DNA from 3 places in the Pseudomonas aestiva genome. Region 3 is predicted to be linked to each of the others. Evidence: predicted binding sites of a transcription regulator. Region 3 holds the regulator's gene; each other region holds the start of a gene.
The links. Region 3 encodes LexA, which represses DNA repair genes until DNA is damaged. Its sites were predicted from a motif close to CTGTNTNNNNANACAG; they were not measured.
Positions count from the first base shown of each region.

Region 1: imuA (translesion DNA synthesis-associated protein ImuA) is a predicted target of LexA. The motif match lies at 2,333-2,348, and genes of this name have one in related genera.
Region 2: recN (DNA repair protein RecN) is a predicted target of LexA. The motif match lies at 4,381-4,396, and genes of this name have one in related genera.

Region 1 covers NZ_CP150916.1:1,812,884-1,819,299, forward strand. The annotation lists gene AABM56_RS08305 (transporter) at 1-703, shown strand, start outside; gene AABM56_RS08310 (DUF4124 domain-containing protein) at 706-1,191, opposite strand; gene lpxO (lipid A hydroxylase LpxO) at 1,371-2,270, shown strand; gene imuA (translesion DNA synthesis-associated protein ImuA) at 2,393-3,007, shown strand; gene AABM56_RS08325 (DNA polymerase Y family protein) at 3,015-4,424, shown strand; gene AABM56_RS08330 (error-prone DNA polymerase) at 4,421-6,416, shown strand, end outside.
Region 2 covers NZ_CP150916.1:4,466,272-4,472,687, forward strand. The annotation lists gene dapB (4-hydroxy-tetrahydrodipicolinate reductase) at 1-365, opposite strand, end outside; gene dnaJ (molecular chaperone DnaJ) at 420-1,553, opposite strand; gene dnaK (molecular chaperone DnaK) at 1,666-3,594, opposite strand; gene grpE (nucleotide exchange factor GrpE) at 3,688-4,254, opposite strand; gene recN (DNA repair protein RecN) at 4,421-6,088, shown strand; gene fur (ferric iron uptake transcriptional regulator) at 6,151-6,416, opposite strand, start outside.
Region 3 covers NZ_CP150916.1:3,707,841-3,714,256, reverse strand. The annotation lists gene topA (type I DNA topoisomerase) at 1-1,640, shown strand, start outside; gene AABM56_RS17255 (DUF6586 family protein) at 1,699-2,217, shown strand; gene AABM56_RS17250 (hypothetical protein) at 2,348-2,584, shown strand; gene sulA (SOS-induced cell division inhibitor SulA) at 2,648-3,148, opposite strand; gene lexA (transcriptional repressor LexA) at 3,330-3,941, opposite strand; gene AABM56_RS17235 (TetR/AcrR family transcriptional regulator) at 4,178-4,888, shown strand; gene nagZ (beta-N-acetylhexosaminidase) at 4,969-5,961, shown strand; gene AABM56_RS17225 (S-methyl-5'-thioinosine phosphorylase) at 5,973-6,416, shown strand, end outside.

The sequences.
Region 1 (6,416 bases), 1.9 Mb from region 3:
GGTCAGCCAGATCATCTATGTCGGCCAGCCCCTGGCCAATGGCGCCATGCCCGGCTTCACCGCCATCCTGCCCTGGCTGGCCCATGCCGATGTCGATGACGGCCTCGGCGGCCAGGCGCTGAGCGTCCTCGAAGGGGTAGGGGACCTGACCCTGGGCGCCTTCCTGCAACTGCCCACCACCACCCGCCCCGACGGCGGACCGCGCTGGGCGCAGCGCATCGAGGCCGAGATCGTCGCCCCTACCGGTCGCTACGACCGCGACCGGGCGATCAATCCGGGCAGCAACTTCTGGTCCTTCAATCCCTACTACGCCACCACCTACTGGCTGACGCCGCAGTGGTCGGTGACCGGACGCTTCTGGTACCTGTGGAATGACAAGAACGACCAGCCGCTACGCAGCTTTGGCGATGTGTCCGATACCCGGGCCGGTCAGGCGCTGCACGCCAACTTCGCCACCCAGTACGCGCTGAACGATCGGCTCAGCGTCGGCCTGAGCGGCTACTGGCTCCGGCAGATCACCGACACCCAGGTGGACGGCCATGACGTCAGCGGGCGGCGGGAAAAGGTCTGGGCCTGGGGCCCGGGTTTCACCTACGCCTTTTCCCGGGAGAATATGATCACCGTCAACAGCTACTTCGAGCAGGACGCCGAGAACCGCACCGAAGGGCGCAAGTTCGTCGTCAACTTCCTGCACAAGCTGTAGCGCTAGCGATCGATGGGGATGCCCCGGTTCGGCGGTGGAGGAGGCGCCGGCGGCTGGGGCTGCTGGGCCTGGGGATGGGGCACCATGTGCCAGGTCTCGTTGCGTGGCCGACGGTCGATGTAGACCGGCACCGGCTGATAGATGATGCCGGAGCCGCGCACCTCGGTTTCCTGCCGCGAGCTGGAAGATGACGAGGAGCCGCCGACCACGGTGACGTCGTCGACCGGACGTTGGCGGCTGGAAGCGGGGGCGGGTACCACAGTGACCTCGCGCGGCGCACTGACCGGCGGAGGCGCGGTGGGCCTGGGCGGCGGCGTGAAGCCGTTGCTGTCGGGCAGGCTCTGCAGCGGAATGGTGGTGATCTGACTATTCGTCGGGCAGGCGCCCTGGGTATAGGTCGTCCGGCCCTGGTTGTCCACGCACTTGTAGACATCCTGAGCGGCCACGACGCCACTGGCGAGCAGTAGGCCATAGAGCAGCGAACGCATGATGAGGCCCTCCGGGCACTCGAATTGTCACCTGCAGGATACAAGATGCCCGCCATGGCTCCCAGGGGGCGGCGTGCTTTCCCGATCAAGCCTGCGGCTAATCGTCAGACCTTAAAAGCTAGGCCTGATCCTGGTGAGGCGTATAACATTCTGAAACATTCTTTCCAGGACAGCGACACGTGAAGTGGTTGGTGATTGGCAGTTTTCTTCTCTGTGTCTTGTACGTGCACCTGCGCGGCCGGGTGCGCCATCGCTTTTTGCGTCAGCTCAGTGACCATTCGACCTTTCTGGCACCGTTGAACACCTTCATGTTTCTCACCTCGCGGGTGCCCAACGCCCCCTATCATGCCGTGGAGCGCTTTCCTGAACTCCAGGTGCTGCAAGAAAACTGGCAACTCATTCGCGACGAGGCCCTCGACCTGCTGCGCGCCGGCCAGATCAAGAAATCCGCCGAGCACAACGATGCCGGCTTCAACTCCTTTTTCAAGAGCGGCTGGAAGCGCTTCTATCTGAAGTGGTACGGCGACAGCCATCCCTCCGCCCTGCAGCTGTGCCCCAGGACCACGGAATTGCTGCGCGGCATCGGCACGGTCAAGGCGGCCATGTTCGCCGAGTTGCCGCCCGGGTCGCGACTGGTGCGCCATCGCGATCCCTATGGCGGCTCCCTGCGCTATCACCTGGGCCTGGCCACGCCCAACGATCCGCGCTGCTTCATCGAGGTGGACGGCCAGCGCTATCACTGGCGCGATGGCCAGGCAGTGGTGTTCGACGAAACCTTCATCCACTACGCCGAGAACACCACCGACCAGGATCGCATCATCCTGTTCTGCGACGTGGAAAGGCCGCTGCGCTATGGCTGGGCGAGCGCCTTCAATCGCTGGGTCAGTGGCACCCTGCTGGCCTCTGCGGCCTCGCCCAATGACACCGGCGACAAGACTGGCGGCCTCAATCGCGCCTTCCGGCACCTCTATCGCATCCGTCAGCGCGGCAAGGCGCTGAAGAAGCGCAACCGCTTCCGCTACTACCTCGAACAATGGTTGTTACTGGCCGCGCTGCTCGGCGTGGTGATCTGGATCTGACCAGCCGTTTCATCGACGTGGACAGCGGTTCGGCTTGACCTCGATGCGAATCGCCTCTAATACTGTATGCATATACAGATAGAGGCGATGGCCATGGACAATACCCCTGCAGGTCTGGCGGCATGAGCGGCGGCGCCAGCCTGGCCCGGCTGTTCGAGGAGCGGCGCCTGTGGAAGGGGCAGACCAGTCCCGAAGCCCGGCGCAGTGGTCAACCCACCGGGGTGGCTGCCCTGGATGCCCATCTGCCGGGCGCCGGCTGGCCCGAGGCGGCCCTCACCGAATTGTTGCTCGCCGGCCCCGGCCATGGCGAGTTGCGGCTGCTCTGGCCGACCCTGGCGCGCCTGAGCCAGGCCGCCGAGCGCATCGCCCTGATCGCGCCGCCGCTGTTGCCCTATCCCCTGGCCTGGCAGGCGGCCGGGGTGGCGCTGGATTCCCTGGTGGTGATCCGCGCCCAGGGCGCCGAGGTGCTCTGGGCCGCCGAGCAATGCCTGCGTTCGGGTTGCTTTGGCGCGGTGCTCTGCTGGCCCGAGCGCGCCGATGATCGCCAGTTGCGCCGGTTGCAGGTCGCCGCCGAGAGCGGTCGCACCCTGGCCTTCGCCCTGCGTCCGGCCGCTGCCCTGGACAATCCCTCGCCAGCGGCCTTGCGCCTGGAACTCCGGGCCCCCCTGGAGCGGCTGCACATCCGCAAATGCCGGGGCGGGCAACCCGGGGTGCTCGATCTGGCCGGCGGCGCTTGAGCTGGCCATGCGCTGGGCCTGCATCCTCTTTCCGCAGCTGGCGCTGGATGCCGTGCTGCGCCGTCATCCGCAGCCGGAGCAGCCGCTGGTGCTGCTCTCCGGACCACCGCACCGGCGTCTGCTGCAGGCGGTCAATCCGGCCGCCCGAGCCCTGGGACTGCGCCCGGGCCTGACCCTGGCCGCCGCCCAGGCGCTGACCCGCGACTTCGAGCAGCAGGAACACGATCCGGCGCTCATCGAGACGGCCGAGACGCTGCTGGCGGCCTGGGGCTATGGCTTCAGTTCCCAGGTCAGCCGCCACTATCCCCGGGCGCTGCTGCTGGAGGTGCAGTCCAGCCTGCCGCTGCTGGGGCCCTGGCCGCGGTTGGAACGGCGTCTGCGCCAGGAGCTCCAGGGCCTGGGTTTTCGCCATCGGCTGGCCCTGGCACCCAATCCGGTGGCGGCGCGGGTGCTGACCAATGTCGCCGACGGCCTGACTGCCTCCGCCGATGAGCTGCCGCGTCTGCTTGATCGGCTCCCGGTGGAACGGGCCGGTTTCGCTCCCCAGCAGGCCCAGGCGCTGGCACGCATGGGCATCCGCCGCCTGGCGCAGCTCAAGGCCCTGCCCAGGGCTGCCCTGGCCCGCCGCTTCACCCCGGAGCTCCTGCAGCAGCTGGATCTGCTGGGTGGCAGCCGCAGCCTGGCGCTGGAGTTCTATCGGCCTCCCGATCGTTTCGTGACGCGGGTTGAGCTCAATTTCGAGGTGGAATCCCACCAGGCCCTGCTGTTCCCGCTGCGCCGCCTCACCGCCGACCTGGCCGCCTGGCTGGCCAGTCGCGACCGTGGCGTGCAGCGCTTCCTGCTCTGGCTGGAGCATCGCCAGGGTCCGGCCACCGCCCTCACCATCGGCCTGCTGGCGCCCGAGCGCGATGCCGCCCTGCTGTTCGAATTCGCCCGCGGTCGTCTCGAACAGCTGCAGGTGGTGGCGCCGGTACTGGCGCTGCGCCTGGAAAGCGAGGAATTGCCGCTCTTCGTGCCGGAACGCCATGGCCTGTTCGACGAACGCCCGGCCCAGGCCGTGGGCTGGGAGGTATTGCGCGAGCGCCTGCGTGCCCGGTTGGGCGAAGCAGCGGTACTCGGTCTCGGCATCCAGTCGGATCACCGTCCCGAGCGCGCCCTGGTCTGGCGCCCGGAACGACGCCTGGATACCGCGCTGCCCGGTCTGCGTCCGGGTTGGCTGCTGAGCGAACCACGTCCCCTCGACGGTCAGCCAAGACGGGTCCTCGCGGGCCCTGAACGCATCGAAAGTGGCTGGTGGGACGGGGGCGACCAGCGCCGCGACTACTACCGCATCGAGGTGGCCGACGGACGCCAGGCCTGGGCCTTTCGCCGCTATGGCGAGGAGACGCCCTGGTGGATCCAGGGCTGGTTCGCATGAGCGGCTATGCCGAGCTGCACTGCCTGTCGAATTTCAGTTTCCAGCGCGGCGCCTCCAGCGCCCTGGAGTTGTTCGAGCGGGCCAGGGCGCTGGGCTACACGGCGCTGGCCATCACCGACGAAGGCACCCTGAGCGGCATCGTCCGTGCCTGGCAGGCGGCGCGCCAGGTCGGGCTGCCGCTCATCGTCGGCAGCGAGCTGACCCTCGACGACGGCCTGCGGCTGGTGCTGCTGGTGGAGGATCTGCCGGGTTACGAGACCCTCTGCGGCCTGATCACCCGGGCGCGCCGTCGTGCGCCCAAGGGCCGCTACCAGCTTGCTCGCGCGGATCTGCAGCCGCCACTGCCCGGGCTGCTGGCGATCTGGTTGCCGGGAGAAGAACCTGTGGCCGAGGAGGGCGCCTGGCTCAAGCAGGTCTTCGCCGAGCGCCTCTGGCTCGGCGTCGAACTGCTGCGCGGCGCCGACGATACCGCCCGACTCCTGCAGTTGCAGGCACTGGGCACCCAACTCGGCGTGCCGGCAGTGGCCTGTGGCGACGTGCACATGCACACCCGCGGGCGCCGAGCCCTGCAGGATGTGCTCACCGGCATCCGCCATCACCTGCCGGTGGCTGAAGCCGGCTATCGCCTGCATCCCAACGGCGAGCGCCATCTGCGCCCGCTGACGGTGCTCGAGGGTCTCTATCCCGCGGCACTGCGCGCCGAGACCCTGAGGATCGCCGCTCGCTGTCGCTTCGATCTGGGCGAGTTGCGCTATCGCTATCCCCAGGAGGTGATACCCGCCGGCGCGACGGCCGGCGCCTGGCTGGCCGAGCTGACCCGCCGTGGCCTGGCCTGGCGCTGGCCGGAAGGCGCGCCGGAAAGGGTCACCGACCAGGTGGCCCGGGAGCTGGCGCTGATCGCCGAAAAGGGCTACGAGAACTACTTCCTCACCGTGCACGACATCGTCGACTACGCCCGCCGCCAGCACATCCTCTGCCAGGGCCGCGGTTCGGCGGCCAACTCGGTGGTCTGCTATGTACTGGGCATCACCGAGCTGAATCCGCTCACCGGCAATCTGCTGTTCGAGCGCTTCATCTCCCGTGAGCGCGACGAGCCGCCCGACATCGACGTCGACTTCGAGCACGAGCGGCGCGAAGAGGTCATCCAGTACGTCTTTCGCCGCTATGGGCGCGAGCGGGCCGCGCTCACCGCGGTGGTCAGCACCTATCACGCCGCCGGCGCCCTGCGCGATGTCGGCAAGGCCCTGGGCCTGCCGGGCGACCAGCTCGATGCCCTGTCCGGGTGCGCCGGGCGCTGGACCGACGAGATCCCCGGTCCGCAGCGTCTGCGCGAAGCGGGTTTCGACCCGGACAGCCCGCTACTGCAGCGAGTGCTCATCCTCGCCGGCCAACTGATCGGCTTTCCCCGGCACCTCTCCCAGCATCCCGGTGGCTTCGTCATTTCCGCAGCGCCCCTTGCGACGCTGGTGCCGGTGGAAAACGCCGCCATGCCCGAACGCACCCTGATCCAGTGGGACAAGGACGACCTCGATGCCGTGGGCCTGCTCAAGGTCGACATCCTCGCCCTGGGCATGCTCAGCGCCCTGCGCCGCTGCTTCGATCTGGTCGCCGGCTGGCGCGGCCAGCGCTGGACCCTGGCCAGCCTGCCCCAGGAAGACCCGCCCACCTATGCCATGATCTCCCGCGCCGATACGGTGGGGGTGTTCCAGATCGAATCCCGCGCCCAGATGGCCATGCTGCCGCGCCTCAGGCCGCAAACCCTCTACGACCTGGTGATCGAGGTGGCCATCGTCCGTCCCGGCCCCATCCAGGGCGACATGGTGCATCCCTATCTGCGCCGCCGGAACGGGGAAGAGGAGGCCGACTATCCCCATGACGAATTGCGTCCAGCCCTGGAGCGCACCCTGGGAGTGCCGCTGTTCCAGGAACAGGTGATGCAGATCGCCATGGTCGCCGCCCAGTACACGCCCGGCGAAGCCGATCAGTTGCGCC
Region 2 (6,416 bases), 760 kb from region 3:
AAGACGATGGGGATTTCCTTGCTGGCCTCCAGCAGGGTCAGCTTCTGCTCGGCGGTGAAGCCGGTGGTGCCGATCACCATGGCCTTCTTCGCCTTGCGGCAGAGCGCCAGATTCTGCAGAGTCACATTGGGGTGGGTGAAGTCGATGACGACATCGAAATCATCCAGCACCCGCGCCAGGTCACCCGACAGCATCACCCCGTTACGGCCGATGCCGGCGAGCTCTCCCGCGTCGGCACCCACCAGGCTGCTCTCGGGACGATCCACCGCGGCGGTCAGGCCGGCAGCGCCCTGGGTCTGCTGGACCGCTTCGATCAGGGTCTTGCCCATGCGCCCCGCGGCGCCCATTACAGCTATACGTCGCATCATCAGCTCCAGGCTGCTGGCCGGGCGCCGCCTCGCGACGACGCCCCTGCCGGTTTAGAGGTCGTCGAAGAAGCGCTTCATGCCGTCGAACCAGCCACTGGCCCGGGGCGAATGGGAGCTGTCGCTCTGCAGGGTGTTGCGGAATTCCTCGAGCAGCTCGCGCTGCCGCCGGCTCAGGTTGACCGGAGTCTCCACCACCACCTTGCACATCAGGTCGCCGGCGCCACCGCCACGCACGGGCGTCACGCCCTTGCCACGCAGGCGGAACATCTTGCCGGTCTGGGTCCCCTCGGGGATCTTCAGCTTGACGCGGCCATCCAGGGTCGGCACTTCCAGCTCGCCACCCAGGGCGGCATCGGTGAAGTTGATCGGCACCTCGCAATAGAGATGCTTGCCGTCGCGCTGGAAGATCGAGTGCTCGCGCACATTGACCACCACGTAGAGATCGCCGCTCGGACCACCCAGGGTCCCGGCCTCGCCCTCGCCGGTCAGGCGGATACGGTCGCCAGTGTCGACGCCCGCCGGCACCTTGACCGACAGGGTCTTCTGCTCTTCCACACGTCCCTGACCATGGCAGGCGTTGCAAGGCTCGGGAATGATCTTGCCGCTGCCGTGGCAGCGCGGGCAGGTCTGCTGCACCGAGAAGAAGCCCTGCTGCATGCGCACCTGACCGATGCCGCCGCAGGTAGGGCAGGTGGACGCCGAGGTACCCGGCTTGGCGCCATTGCCGTCGCAGACCTTGCACTCGACCAGGGTGGGCACGCGAATGGTGACCGTGGTCCCGCGCACCGCCTCTTCCAGATCCAAGTCCAGGGTGTAGCGCAGGTCGGCACCACGCTGCGGACCGCCACGCCCACCGGCACCACCGCGCCCGCCGAAGAAGTCGCTGAAGACGTCGCCGAAGATGTCGGAGAAGCTCGCGCCACCCGCCGCACCACCGAAACCGCCGCCACCCATGCTCGGATCGACGCCAGCATGGCCATACTGGTCGTAGGCCGAGCGCTTGCCCGCATCGGACAGCACTTCGTAGGCCTCGGCGGCCTCCTTGAACTGCTCCTCGGCAGCCGCGTCACCCGGATTGCGATCCGGGTGGTATTTCATCGCCAGGCGTCGGTAGGCCTTCTTGAGCTCGGCTTCGCTGGCGCCGCGCTCGACCCCGAGCACCTCATAGTAATCACGTTTGGCCATAGACTTTCTGCACCTTAAATTTTCTCACCCTCCAGACACGCCAACGCGGGAGCAGGCTCCCGCGTGGCGGATCCGACGGGCCGAAGCCCGTCAGGTGCGGTAAGCACGCGGCTTACTTGTTGTCCTTCACTTCCTCGAACTCGGCATCGACCACGTCGTCGCCGGGCTTCTTGGCATCACCGTCCGCCTTGGCCGAGGCGCCTTCGGCACCCGCGGCAGCACCCTGCTCGGAATAGAGCTTCTGGGCCAGCGGCGCGGAGGCCTGGGACAGGGCATTCATCTTGGCTTCGATGGCATCCTTGTCGTCGCCGCGTACCGCGGTTTCCAGTTCGCCGATGGCCTTCTCGATGGTGCTCTTCTCTTCCGCGGTGGCCTTGTCACCGGCCTCGGTCAGCATCTTGCGGGTGCCGTGCACCAGGGCATCACCCTGGTTGCGGGCGGCAGCCAGCTCTTCGAACTTGCGATCCTCGTCGGCATTGGCCTCGGCGTCACGCACCATCTGCTGAATCTCGTCCTCGGACAGACCGGAGGACGCCTTGATGACGATGGACTGCTGCTTGCCGGTGGCCTTGTCCTTGGCGGACACGTTGAGGATGCCGTTGGCGTCGATGTCGAAGGTCACCTCGATCTGCGGCACGCCACGCGGCGCCGGCGGGATCTCGGCCAGGTCGAACTTGCCCAGCGACTTGTTCTGCGCGGCCTGCTTGCGCTCGCCCTGCAGCACGTGGATGGTCACGGCGCCCTGGTTGTCGTCGGCGGTGGAGAACACCTGCGACTTCTTGGTCGGGATGGTGGTGTTCTTCTCGATCAGCGCGGTCATCACGCCACCCATGGTCTCGATGCCCAGGGTCAGCGGAGTGACGTCCAGCAGCAGCACGTCCTTGACGTCGCCGGCCAGCACGGCGCCCTGGATGGCGGCACCGATGGCGACGGCTTCATCCGGGTTGACGTCCTTGCGCGCTTCCTTGCCGAAGAAGTCGGCTACGCGCTTCTGCACCAGCGGCATGCGGGTCTGACCGCCCACTAGGATGACCTCGTGGATGTCGGAGACGTCCAGGCCGGAGTCCTTCAGGGCAGTGCGGCACGGCTCGATGGTGCGCTCGACCAGCTCTTCCACCAGGGACTCCAGCTTGGCGCGGGAGACCTTGACGTTCAGGTGCTTGGGACCGCTGGCATCGGCGGTGATGTACGGCAGGTTGACGTCGGTCTGGGTAGCCGAGGACAACTCGATCTTGGCCTTCTCGGCAGCTTCCTTCAGGCGCTGCATGGCCAGCGGGTCACCCTTGAGGTTCATGCCGCTTTCTTTCTTGAATTCTTCGACGAGATAGTCGATGAGGCGGATGTCGAAGTCTTCGCCACCCAGGAAGGTGTCGCCGTTGGTGGCCAGCACCTCGAACTGATGCTCACCATCGACCTCGGCGATCTCGATGACCGACACGTCGAAGGTGCCGCCGCCCAGGTCATAGACGATCACGGTGTGGTCGCCCTTGGCCTTGTCCAGGCCATAGGCCAGGGCAGCCGCGGTGGGCTCGTTGATGATGCGCTTGACGTCCAGACCGGCGATGCGACCGGCATCCTTGGTGGCCTGGCGCTGGCTGTCGTTGAAGTAGGCCGGTACGGTGATGACCGCCTCGGTCACGGCTTCGCCCAGGTAGTCCTCGGCGGTCTTCTTCATCTTTTTCAGGACTTCGGCAGACACCTGGGGCGGCGCCATCTTCTGGCCCTTGGCCTCGACCCAGGCGTCACCGTTGTCGGCCTTGACGATCTTGTAGGGGACCATCTCGATGTCTTTCTGCACGACGTTTTCTTCATAACGCCGACCGATCAGACGCTTGACCGCGTACAGGGTGTTCTGCGGATTGGTCACCGCCTGGCGCTTGGCCGGCTGGCCGACCAGGGTCTCGCCATCGTTGGTGTAGGCGATGATGGACGGCGTGGTACGGGTGCCTTCGGCGTTTTCCAGTACCTTGACGTTACCGTTTTCGAGGATCGCGACGCAGGAGTTGGTCGTCCCCAGGTCGATACCGATGATCTTGCCCATGTAGTCTTCTCCAGAAATCTCAGATTCCGCGCGGCCCGCTCAGGGGGCCTTTGATGTTCGCTTGCCTACCAGATGGGGCCGAGCGAAAGAATTTCAAGCCTTTTCGTCGATGCTCGGCTGCTGCGCCGCAGGTGCCTTGCTGACTACCACCATCGCCGGCCGCAGCAGGCGACCATTGAGCAGATAGCCCTTTTGAAACACCTTGAGCACGCTGCCCGGCTCGGCGGTAGCGCTCTCCTCCATGGCCATGGCCTGGTGGTGCTCCGGGTTGAAGGGCGCGCCGTGGGGATCGACGGCCTCGACCTGATAGCGCTTGAGGGTGTCCTGCAGCATCTTCAAGGTCAGCTCCATGCCTTCACGCATGGGCTTGAGGGCCTCGTCGCTGGCGTTGGACAACTCCAGGCCACGCTCCAGGCTGTCGAGCACCGGCAGGAGATCGCCGGCGAATTTTTCCAGCGCGAACTTGTGCGCCTTCTCCACATCCTGCTCGGCGCGACGACGCACGTTCTGCAGTTCGGCGACGCTGCGCAGCGACTGATCCTGGGCAGCAGCGAGCTGCTCTTCGAGCGTGGCGACGCGGGTGGCGAGATCCTCGTGCTGGACGTCGCCCTGAGCGGCTGCTTCGTGCTCGGGGGTCTGGGAGTTCTGTTCGTCGGCCATGGAGTCCTCCTGTGATAATGCCGGTGGGCGCGCCCGCTAATGGACGATGCCTTGATCGATGGCGCCTATATGGGGCCGCCGGCCGGCGCTTCAAGAGCTGTATGGATTGCCAGTGCCCGAGAGGCACTGTATAAACAACCAGAAAACCGCTTTCGGAGATCGTCGCATGCTGGTGCATCTGTCCGTCCGCAACTACGCCATCGTCGAACACCTCGACCTCGACCTCGAGCGCGGCATGACCGTGATCACCGGCGAAACCGGCGCCGGCAAGTCCATCATGCTCGATGCCCTCGGCCTCACCCTGGGCGACCGCGCCGACAGCGATGCGGTAAGGCCTGGCGCCGACAAGGCCGATGTCCTGGCCAGCTTCGACACCACCGACATACCCGAGGCGCGCCAATGGCTCGCCGAGCGAGACCTGGAGCAGGACGGGCCCTGCCTGCTGCGCCGCGTCATCACCCGCGAAGGACGCTCGCGCGGCTATATCAATGGCTCGCCCTGCCCGCTGGCCGACCTCAAGACCCTCGGCGGTCTGCTGATCGACATCCACAACCAGCACGAACACCAATCGCTGCTCGGTCTCGATACCCATCGCCGCCTGCTGGACGAATACGCCGGCGCGGGCGAGCTGGTGCGCCAGGTGCAACTCGCCGCCCAGCGCTGGCGCCAGGTGCGCCAGACCTTGGAGCGCCTGACCCGCAACGGTGACGAGCAACGCGCCCGCCATCAGCTGCTCAGCTATCAGCTGGAAGAACTCGACAACCTCGCCCTGGTCGAGGGCGAGCTGCAGGCCCTGGAGCAGGAGCAGAGCGATCTGGCGAGTGCCGAGCACATCCTGCTGGCCTGCCGCCAGGCCATGGACCTCTGTACCGAGAACGAGCAGGGCAATGCCCAGTCAGCGCTCAATGCCAGCGTGGCACGCCTGACTGCCTTCGACCGCCCGCCCGCGCAGATCCAGGAAGCCAGCAACCTGCTCGCCTCCGCGCAGATCCAGATCGAGGAGGCGATGAACGAACTCAATCGCTTCGTCGATCATTTCGAAGCCGACCCGGAGCGCCAGCAGGCGGTACAGGAGCGTCTCGACAGCGTTTACAGCCTCGCCCGCAAGCATCGCGTGCAACCCGAAGCCCTGCTGGAGCTGCACGAACAGCTGCGCAACGAACTGCAATCGCTGGATGCCGACGACGTCGCTCTGGAGCGCCTGCAGGAAGAGCTGGCCGCCTTCGAGCGCCACTACCAGGAAAAGGCCGGCGAATTGAGCCGTCTGCGCGAGCAACGGGCGCCGGAGCTGGCCGCAGCGGTCGAAACCGAAATGCAGCGCCTGGGCATGCCAGGTGGCCGCTTCAGTATCACCCTCTCGCCGGGCAGCACCGGCGAACCTCAGCCTGTGGGCAACGAGGGGGTCGAATTCCGCGTCAGCGCCAACCCGGGCCAGCCCCTGCGCCCACTGGCCAAGGTCGCTTCCGGTGGCGAACTGTCACGGATCAGTCTGGCCATCCAGGTCATCACAGCCCAGACCTCGCGCACGCCCACGCTGGTGTTCGACGAAGTGGACGTCGGCATCGGCGGCCCGACTGCCGAGGTGGTCGGCCAGCTGTTGCGGCAGCTGGGCGAGCGCGGCCAGGTACTGACGGTCACCCACCTGCCCCAGGTAGCGGCCCAGGGGCATCAGCATCTTTTCGTGCACAAGGAGCGCGGCACCGACGAGACCCGTACGGCGGTTGCAAAACTGGACCGGGCGCGCCGTGTGGAGGAAGTGGCGCGCATGCTCGGCGGCGTCGACCTTACCCGCGAATCCCTCGCCCATGCCCGCAAGCTGGTGGTCAGCCGCTAGACGCAGGCTGCCAACAGACATGAAAAAGGCGACTCGGAGTCGCCTTTTTCATGTCTGGATCTTCACTTGCGCTGACGGATGTACAGCACGAGGTTGTGATCGACCAGCTCGAAACCATGCTCTTCGACGATCTCGCGCTGACGCTTTTCGATCGAGGCATCGGTGAACTCGATGACTTCGCCGGTATCCACATCCACCATGTGATCGTGGTGTCCGGTGTCGGCCAACTCGAACACGGCGTGACCGCCATCGAAATTGTGGCGCACCACCAGACCAGCCGCTTCGAACTGGGTAAGGACCCGATAGACCGTTGCCAGCCCCACGTCCT
Region 3 (6,416 bases):
CCTACATGCGTACCGACTCGACCAACCTGTCGGGCGATGCCATCGCCATGGCCCGCGGTTACATCGAGAGCGAATTCGGCAAGCAGTACCTGCCGGAAAAAGCCAATGTCTACGGCAGCCGCGAAGGCGCCCAGGAAGCGCACGAGGCCATCCGCCCATCCGACATTAACGTCAAGCCCAACAGCCTGTCGGGCATGGAGCGTGATGCCGAGCGTCTGTACGAACTGATCTGGCGCCAGTTCCTGGCCTGCCAGATGCCCCCAGCCGAATACCTGTCCACCACCGTGACTGCCGCGGCGGGTGACTTCGAGCTGCGTGCCCGTGGCCGCATCCTCAAGTTCGACGGCTATACCCGGGTCCTGCCGCAGCAGAGCAAGCCGGGCGACGATGACGTCTTGCCCGAGATGAAGCAGGGCGAGGACCTCGGCCTGGTCAAGCTCGATCCGAGCCAGCACTTCACCAAGCCGCCGGCCCGCTTCTCCGAAGCCAGCCTGGTCAAGGAGCTGGAGAAGCGCGGTATCGGCCGGCCGTCGACCTATGCCGCCATCATTTCCACCATCCAGGATCGCGGCTACGTGACGGTGCACAATCGCCGGTTCTATGCCGAGAAGATGGGCGACATCGTTACCGACCGGTTGAACGAAAGCTTCGCCAACCTGATGGACTTCAGCTTCACCGCCAACATGGAAGGCAATCTGGACAACGTCGCCCAGGGCGAACGGGACTGGAAGAATCTGCTCGACGAATTCTATGGGGATTTCAAGCAGAAGCTGGAATACGCCGAAGCGGGCGAGAAGGGCATGCGCGCCAATCAGCCGACCCTGACGGACATTCCCTGCCAGCTCTGCGGCCGGCCAATGATGATCCGTACCGCCTCCACTGGCGTCTTCCTGGGCTGCTCCGGTTACGCCCTGCCGCCCAAGGAACGCTGCAAGGCCACCATCAACCTGGTGCCCGGCGACGAGATCGCCGAAGACGACGAGGGCGAATCCGAATCTCTGGTCCTGCGTGGCAAGCATCGCTGCCCCATCTGCAGCACCGCGATGGATGCCTATCTGATCGACGAGCATCGCAAGCTGCACGTCTGCGGCAACAACCCGGATTGCCCGGGCTACGAGATCGAGGAAGGCAGCTATCGCATCAAGGGCTACGAAGGCCCGTCGCTGGAATGCGACAAGTGCGGCAGCGAGATGCAGCTCAAGACCGGCCGCTTCGGCAAGTTCTTCGGCTGTACCAACCCGGCCTGCAAGAACACCCGCAAGCTGCTCAAGAACGGTGAGCCGGCTCCGCCGAAGATGGACGCCGTACCCATGCCGGAGCTGCGTTGCGAAAAGGTCGACGACACCTATGTGTTGCGTGATGGCGCTTCGGGTCTGTTCCTGGCCGCCAGCGGCTTCCCGAAGAATCGCGAAACCCGTGCGCCGTTGGTCAGCGAATTGCTGCCCCATCGCGACGAGATCGATCCCAAGTACCATTATCTGCTCAGTGCTCCGGTGAAGGATGGCGAGGGTCGCCCGGCGGTGATCCGCTTCAGCCGCAAGACCAAGGAGCAGTACGTGCAGACCGAGGTCGAGGGCAAGCCCACCGGCTGGAAGGCGTTCTACGACGGCAAGAAGTGGCAGGTGGAAGAGAAGCGCTAGGGCCTCTGGCTTCGGCGCGAGACAGGCGGTCGGCGTGAGCCGGCCCGAGGAGAAGGGCATGGCCAACGAGCGTTACACCCGCACCAACCAGAAGCTCTATTTCGCCGGTCTGGCGCTGGACAGCTGGCGCTCGGCTCAGGCGGCACCTTCCGCGCAAAGCCAGGGCCGCATCATGGCCGAGCGCGAGGCCTGCCTGTTTCATCTGCATGGCGCCCTGCTGGGCCTCTGTCAGGAAGTGGCTGGTTTCTACCGTCATCCCACCATGGAGGCCACATCGCTCGCCATCCTGCTCTCACCCGAAGCCTTGAACGAAGCGCCCAGTCCGGAAATGGGTGAGCTGGTGGAGCTGGCTGGCAATTCGGAGACCTGGCTGGCACGGCTGATCGCCGAATACCAGCGGCTGCTGCAGCCGCCCCAGGCGCCACGACGGCCCAAGCAGGACCCGACGCTGGCCCTGATCGAGGCGGTCAGCCTGGAACCGGCCGAGCCGGAGCTGGGTCTTGAAGAAGTGGAAGCCTGGCGCGAATGCCTCAAGCAAACGGCGCTCAGATTCCGCGGTGCCATGACCGAGTGGTAGACCCGTTCCATTGGCAACTCATCCAAGGCCGTCAGGATGCTGGCCTTGCAGACCGTCGAAAAAGGCTCAGGCAAGTCGGCCTCTCAGACCCCACGCTGTTACACTATCCGCTTAGCTGTGGAGATACTGAATGACTACTGCCTACCTGGAAATCGTTGAACTCTCTGATGGTCGCATCGTGTTGCGCCGTGCGGACGACGAGGAAGCCCTCGTTACCCTTGAGTTTTCCAGCGATGCCAAGGATTTCCTGCATGGACAGCAGATAGAGGTGGCCAAGGCCATGTTCAACCTGGGCGTGCAGATGGCGGGTCGCCTGGCGGAAGGCGACAGTCTTCAGCGTGACGATCAACCCCGCGTCCTGCACTGACTCTCCGCCTGATCCGGCATTCCTCGCGGGAATGCCGCCGCTACATCCCTTTCTGCCTGCTGCCTATGCGAATCTGACGTTCAGACTCTGGCTGTTGCCCTGGGCCGCGGCGCGCGCCAGTTGCTGCTTGCCCGCATCGCTCAGGTCGTGCAGCCAGCTGATCACCGTATGACTCTGTCCCTTGCGCAACACCTCGCAGGCCAGTTGCAGGGTCTTGGCCGCGCTCGGCGTCTGCAGCAGCAGCACGCGCTCCGGATTCAGATGGGTACTGCGCAGCCAGGCGTTGCTGAGCAGCGACGGTGGCGTGACCAGGGTCAGCCAGCGGGCATCATCCTTGTCGCTCAGCTGGCGCAGGATGGGGGCCAGCAATTGCAGGCACTGCTCCTGGCTACCGTGCAGGGACATCTCGCTGAAAGTGTCCGGCAGCGGGGCGACCGGCAGCTCTCGTGCCGGCCTGCCGGGCTTGGGCAGAAAGGCGGTCAGCTCCTGCAGCAGGAGCTCGGGTGCCAGATCCAGCTCTTGAACGGACGAGCGCGGTGCATCGAACATCAGGGGAAATTGCATGGCGACCTCCTGGAGGCGACTCGATCAAATCCACTTGAGGTCATGTACCACGGATACATGACGTCACTGTGCTCAGCCTGGTCTTGAGCGCTTTCCGGAGCGCAAACAGATACCCCCGATCAAGACTTCGGCGTAAGGCAAAAGGCGTGATTAAGGCTGGCCCGAGGGCCAGCCTTAGACGTTAGCGGCGGATGACGCCAACGCTTAACCCTTCGATGGCGAATTCCTGGGTGGAAAGATCGACTTCGATAGGGGCGAACTCGGGATTCTCTGCCAGCAGGGTGACCTGATTGCCCGAGCGTTTGAATCTCTTCACGGTAACCTCGTCGCCCACCCGGGCCACGACAATCTGGCCGTTGTGCACCTCACGGGTCACATGGACGGCCAGGAGGTCGCCATCAAGGATGCCGACGTCTCTCATGCTCATGCCCTTGACCTTGAGCAGGTAGTCGGCACGTGGCTGGAAGAAAGCCGGATTGATGGCGCAGTTCTCTTCGACGTTCTGTTCGGCCAGGATGGGCGCGCCCGCAGCAACCCGACCGATAACCGGCAGGCTCTCGTCGGCTTTGCGCGTGGCATCCAGACCCGGAATGCGGATACCCCGAGAGGCGCCCGGCGTCATCTCGATGGCGCCCTTGCGTGCCAGGGCCTTGAGGTGCTCCTCGGCCGCGTTCGGCGATTTGAAACCAAGCTCCTGCGCGATCTCCGCGCGGGTAGGCGGAAAGCCATTGGCTTCGAGGCAACGCTTGATGAAGGCCAGGATCTCGGCTTGTCGCGGTGTCAGTTTCAGCATGATGCACGTCGCGTCGTCTAATGATGCTGTGATTATATACAGTAACTCCGGGTGCTAGGCAAGGCCGCTGCCCCTGGCTTCGGACGACAGGCCGAATTCACTGTAGATAGCGTTCAAATGACGGAATGACGTGCCTTCCGGGGCTTCGCATGGCTGTTCGCAGACCAGCCCGCGATTGACTTCGGTAGCGTTTGAAACATATGTTTCAAACGGAAATTCATCTATCGGGGAAGGTCATGGCGCAGTCGGATACCGTTGAACGCATTCTGGATGCGGCCGAGCAGCTGTTCGCCGAGCGCGGCTTTGCCGAAACCTCGTTGCGACTCATCACCACGCGAGCTGGGGTCAACCTGGCCGCGGTCAACTATCACTTCGGCTCGAAGAAGGCCCTGATCCAGGCGGTGTTCTCGCGCTTCCTCGATCCCTTCTGTTTCAACCTGGAGCGGGACCTCGATCAGTGGCAGCCGAAGCATGGCGAGGACGTGAGCCTGGAGGCGCTGTTGAATCTGCTGGTGGATCACTCCCTGGCCATCAAGCCGCGGCATGGCAATGACCTCTCGGTATTCATGCGTCTGCTGGGCCTGGCCTTCAGCCAGAGCCAGGGCCACCTGCGCAAGTACCTGGAACAGACCTACGGCCGCGCCTTCCGCCGCTTCCTGCTGCTGGTGAATCGAGCCGTGCCCGAGATCCCGCCGCTGGAGCTGTTCTGGCGCGCCCACTTCATGCTGGGCGCGGCGGTGTTCAGCATGTCCGGCATCAAGGCGCTGCGGGCGATCGGCGAAAACGATTTCGGCGTCGATACCCATACCGATCAGGTACTGCGACTCATGGTGCCCTTCCTCGCCAGCGGAATGCGCGCCCCCACGGCGATGCACGCGCCGGAGCTGGCTCAGGCGCAGTATCGGCCACGGCGGCCGGTGGTCGCGGAGACGGCCGAGAGCTACTAGGCTGCGAGGCCGGCGGTGCCTGGGGTAAGCTTGCGTCCCTTTCACGGCGCCGTGCGCCGGAGCATTCGGACGAGGTACCCATGCAAGGCTCTCTGATGGTCGATATCGCTGGCACCTGGCTCACCGCCGAGGATCGCCAGCTGCTGCGCCAGCCGGAGGTGGGCGGGCTGATCCTGTTCGCCCGCAACATCGAAACCCCGGGGCAGGTACGGGAACTGTGCCGTGCCATTCGCGCGGTGCGGCCGGAGCTGTTGCTGGCCGTGGACCAGGAAGGCGGTCGCGTGCAGCGCCTGCGCCGCGACGTGGTGCGGTTGCCGGCCATGGGGCAGCTGGGCGGGCGCGCGGACAGCGCGGAACTGGCCCGCCTCTGCGGCTGGCTGATGGCGACCGAGATCCTGGCAGTGGGGCTGGACTTCAGTTTCGCCCCGGTGCTGGACGTCGACCATGGGCGCAGCCAGGTCATCGGCGCCCGTTCCTTCGGCAGTACCAACCAGGTGATCGAGCTGGGCAGTGCCTTCATCGCGGGCATGGGCGACGCCGGTATGGCCGCCACCGGCAAGCACTTCCCCGGCCACGGCTGGGCCGAAGCCGACTCCCACTATGCCATTCCCACCGACGAGCGCGATCTGGACACCCTGTTGCGCACCGACCTGCGCCCGTTCCAGGCTCTCTTGCTGACCTTGGGTGCGGTGATGCCCGCTCACGTCATCTATCCTGCGGTGGATCCCCAGCCAGCCGGCTTTTCCCGCCGCTGGCTGCAGGACATCCTGCGCGGCGAGCTGGATTACCGTGGCGTAATCTTCAGCGACGACCTGTCGATGGCGGGTGCCCACGTCGCAGGCGATGCCGGCCAGCGCGTCGAGGCGGCGCTCACCGCCGGCTGCGACATGGGGCTGGTGTGCAATGACCGCGCAGCGGCCGAGCTGGCCCTGATCCGGGTGCAGCAGCTGGGCGTCTCGCCCGCGCCACGACTGGCCATCATGAGAGCCCGCCGCCTCGTCGATCTCGATTACCGCCAGCAACCGCAGTGGAGTCTTGCCCTGCGGCGGTTGCGCCAGGCTGAACTCATCTAAAGGACGTTTCCATGACTACCTACGCCATCATCGGCGGCACCGGTCTCACCGCGCTCGCCGGCCTGGAGCTGGACCAGGCCCAGACCTTCGCGACGCCCTGGGGTGTGCCCTCGGCGCCCGTGCAGCGCGGCCACTATGCCGGCCTACCGGTGCTGTTCCTGGCCCGCCATGGCCATCCGCACCGCATTCCGCCGCACCAGGTCAACTACCGCGCCAATCTCTGGGCACTCAAGGAAGCCGGCGCCGAGGCCATCGTCGCGGTGAATGCCGTGGGTGGCATCCATGCCGCCATGGGCAGCGGCCATCTGTGCGTGCCCCACCAGCTGGTGGACTACACCTGGGGGCGCGGCCATACCTTCTTCGAAGGCGCGGACCTTGCGCATGTCACCCACATCGACTTCAGCTTTCCCTACGACGAGTCCTTGCGCCAGCGGCTGCTGAATGCGCTGCGCAAG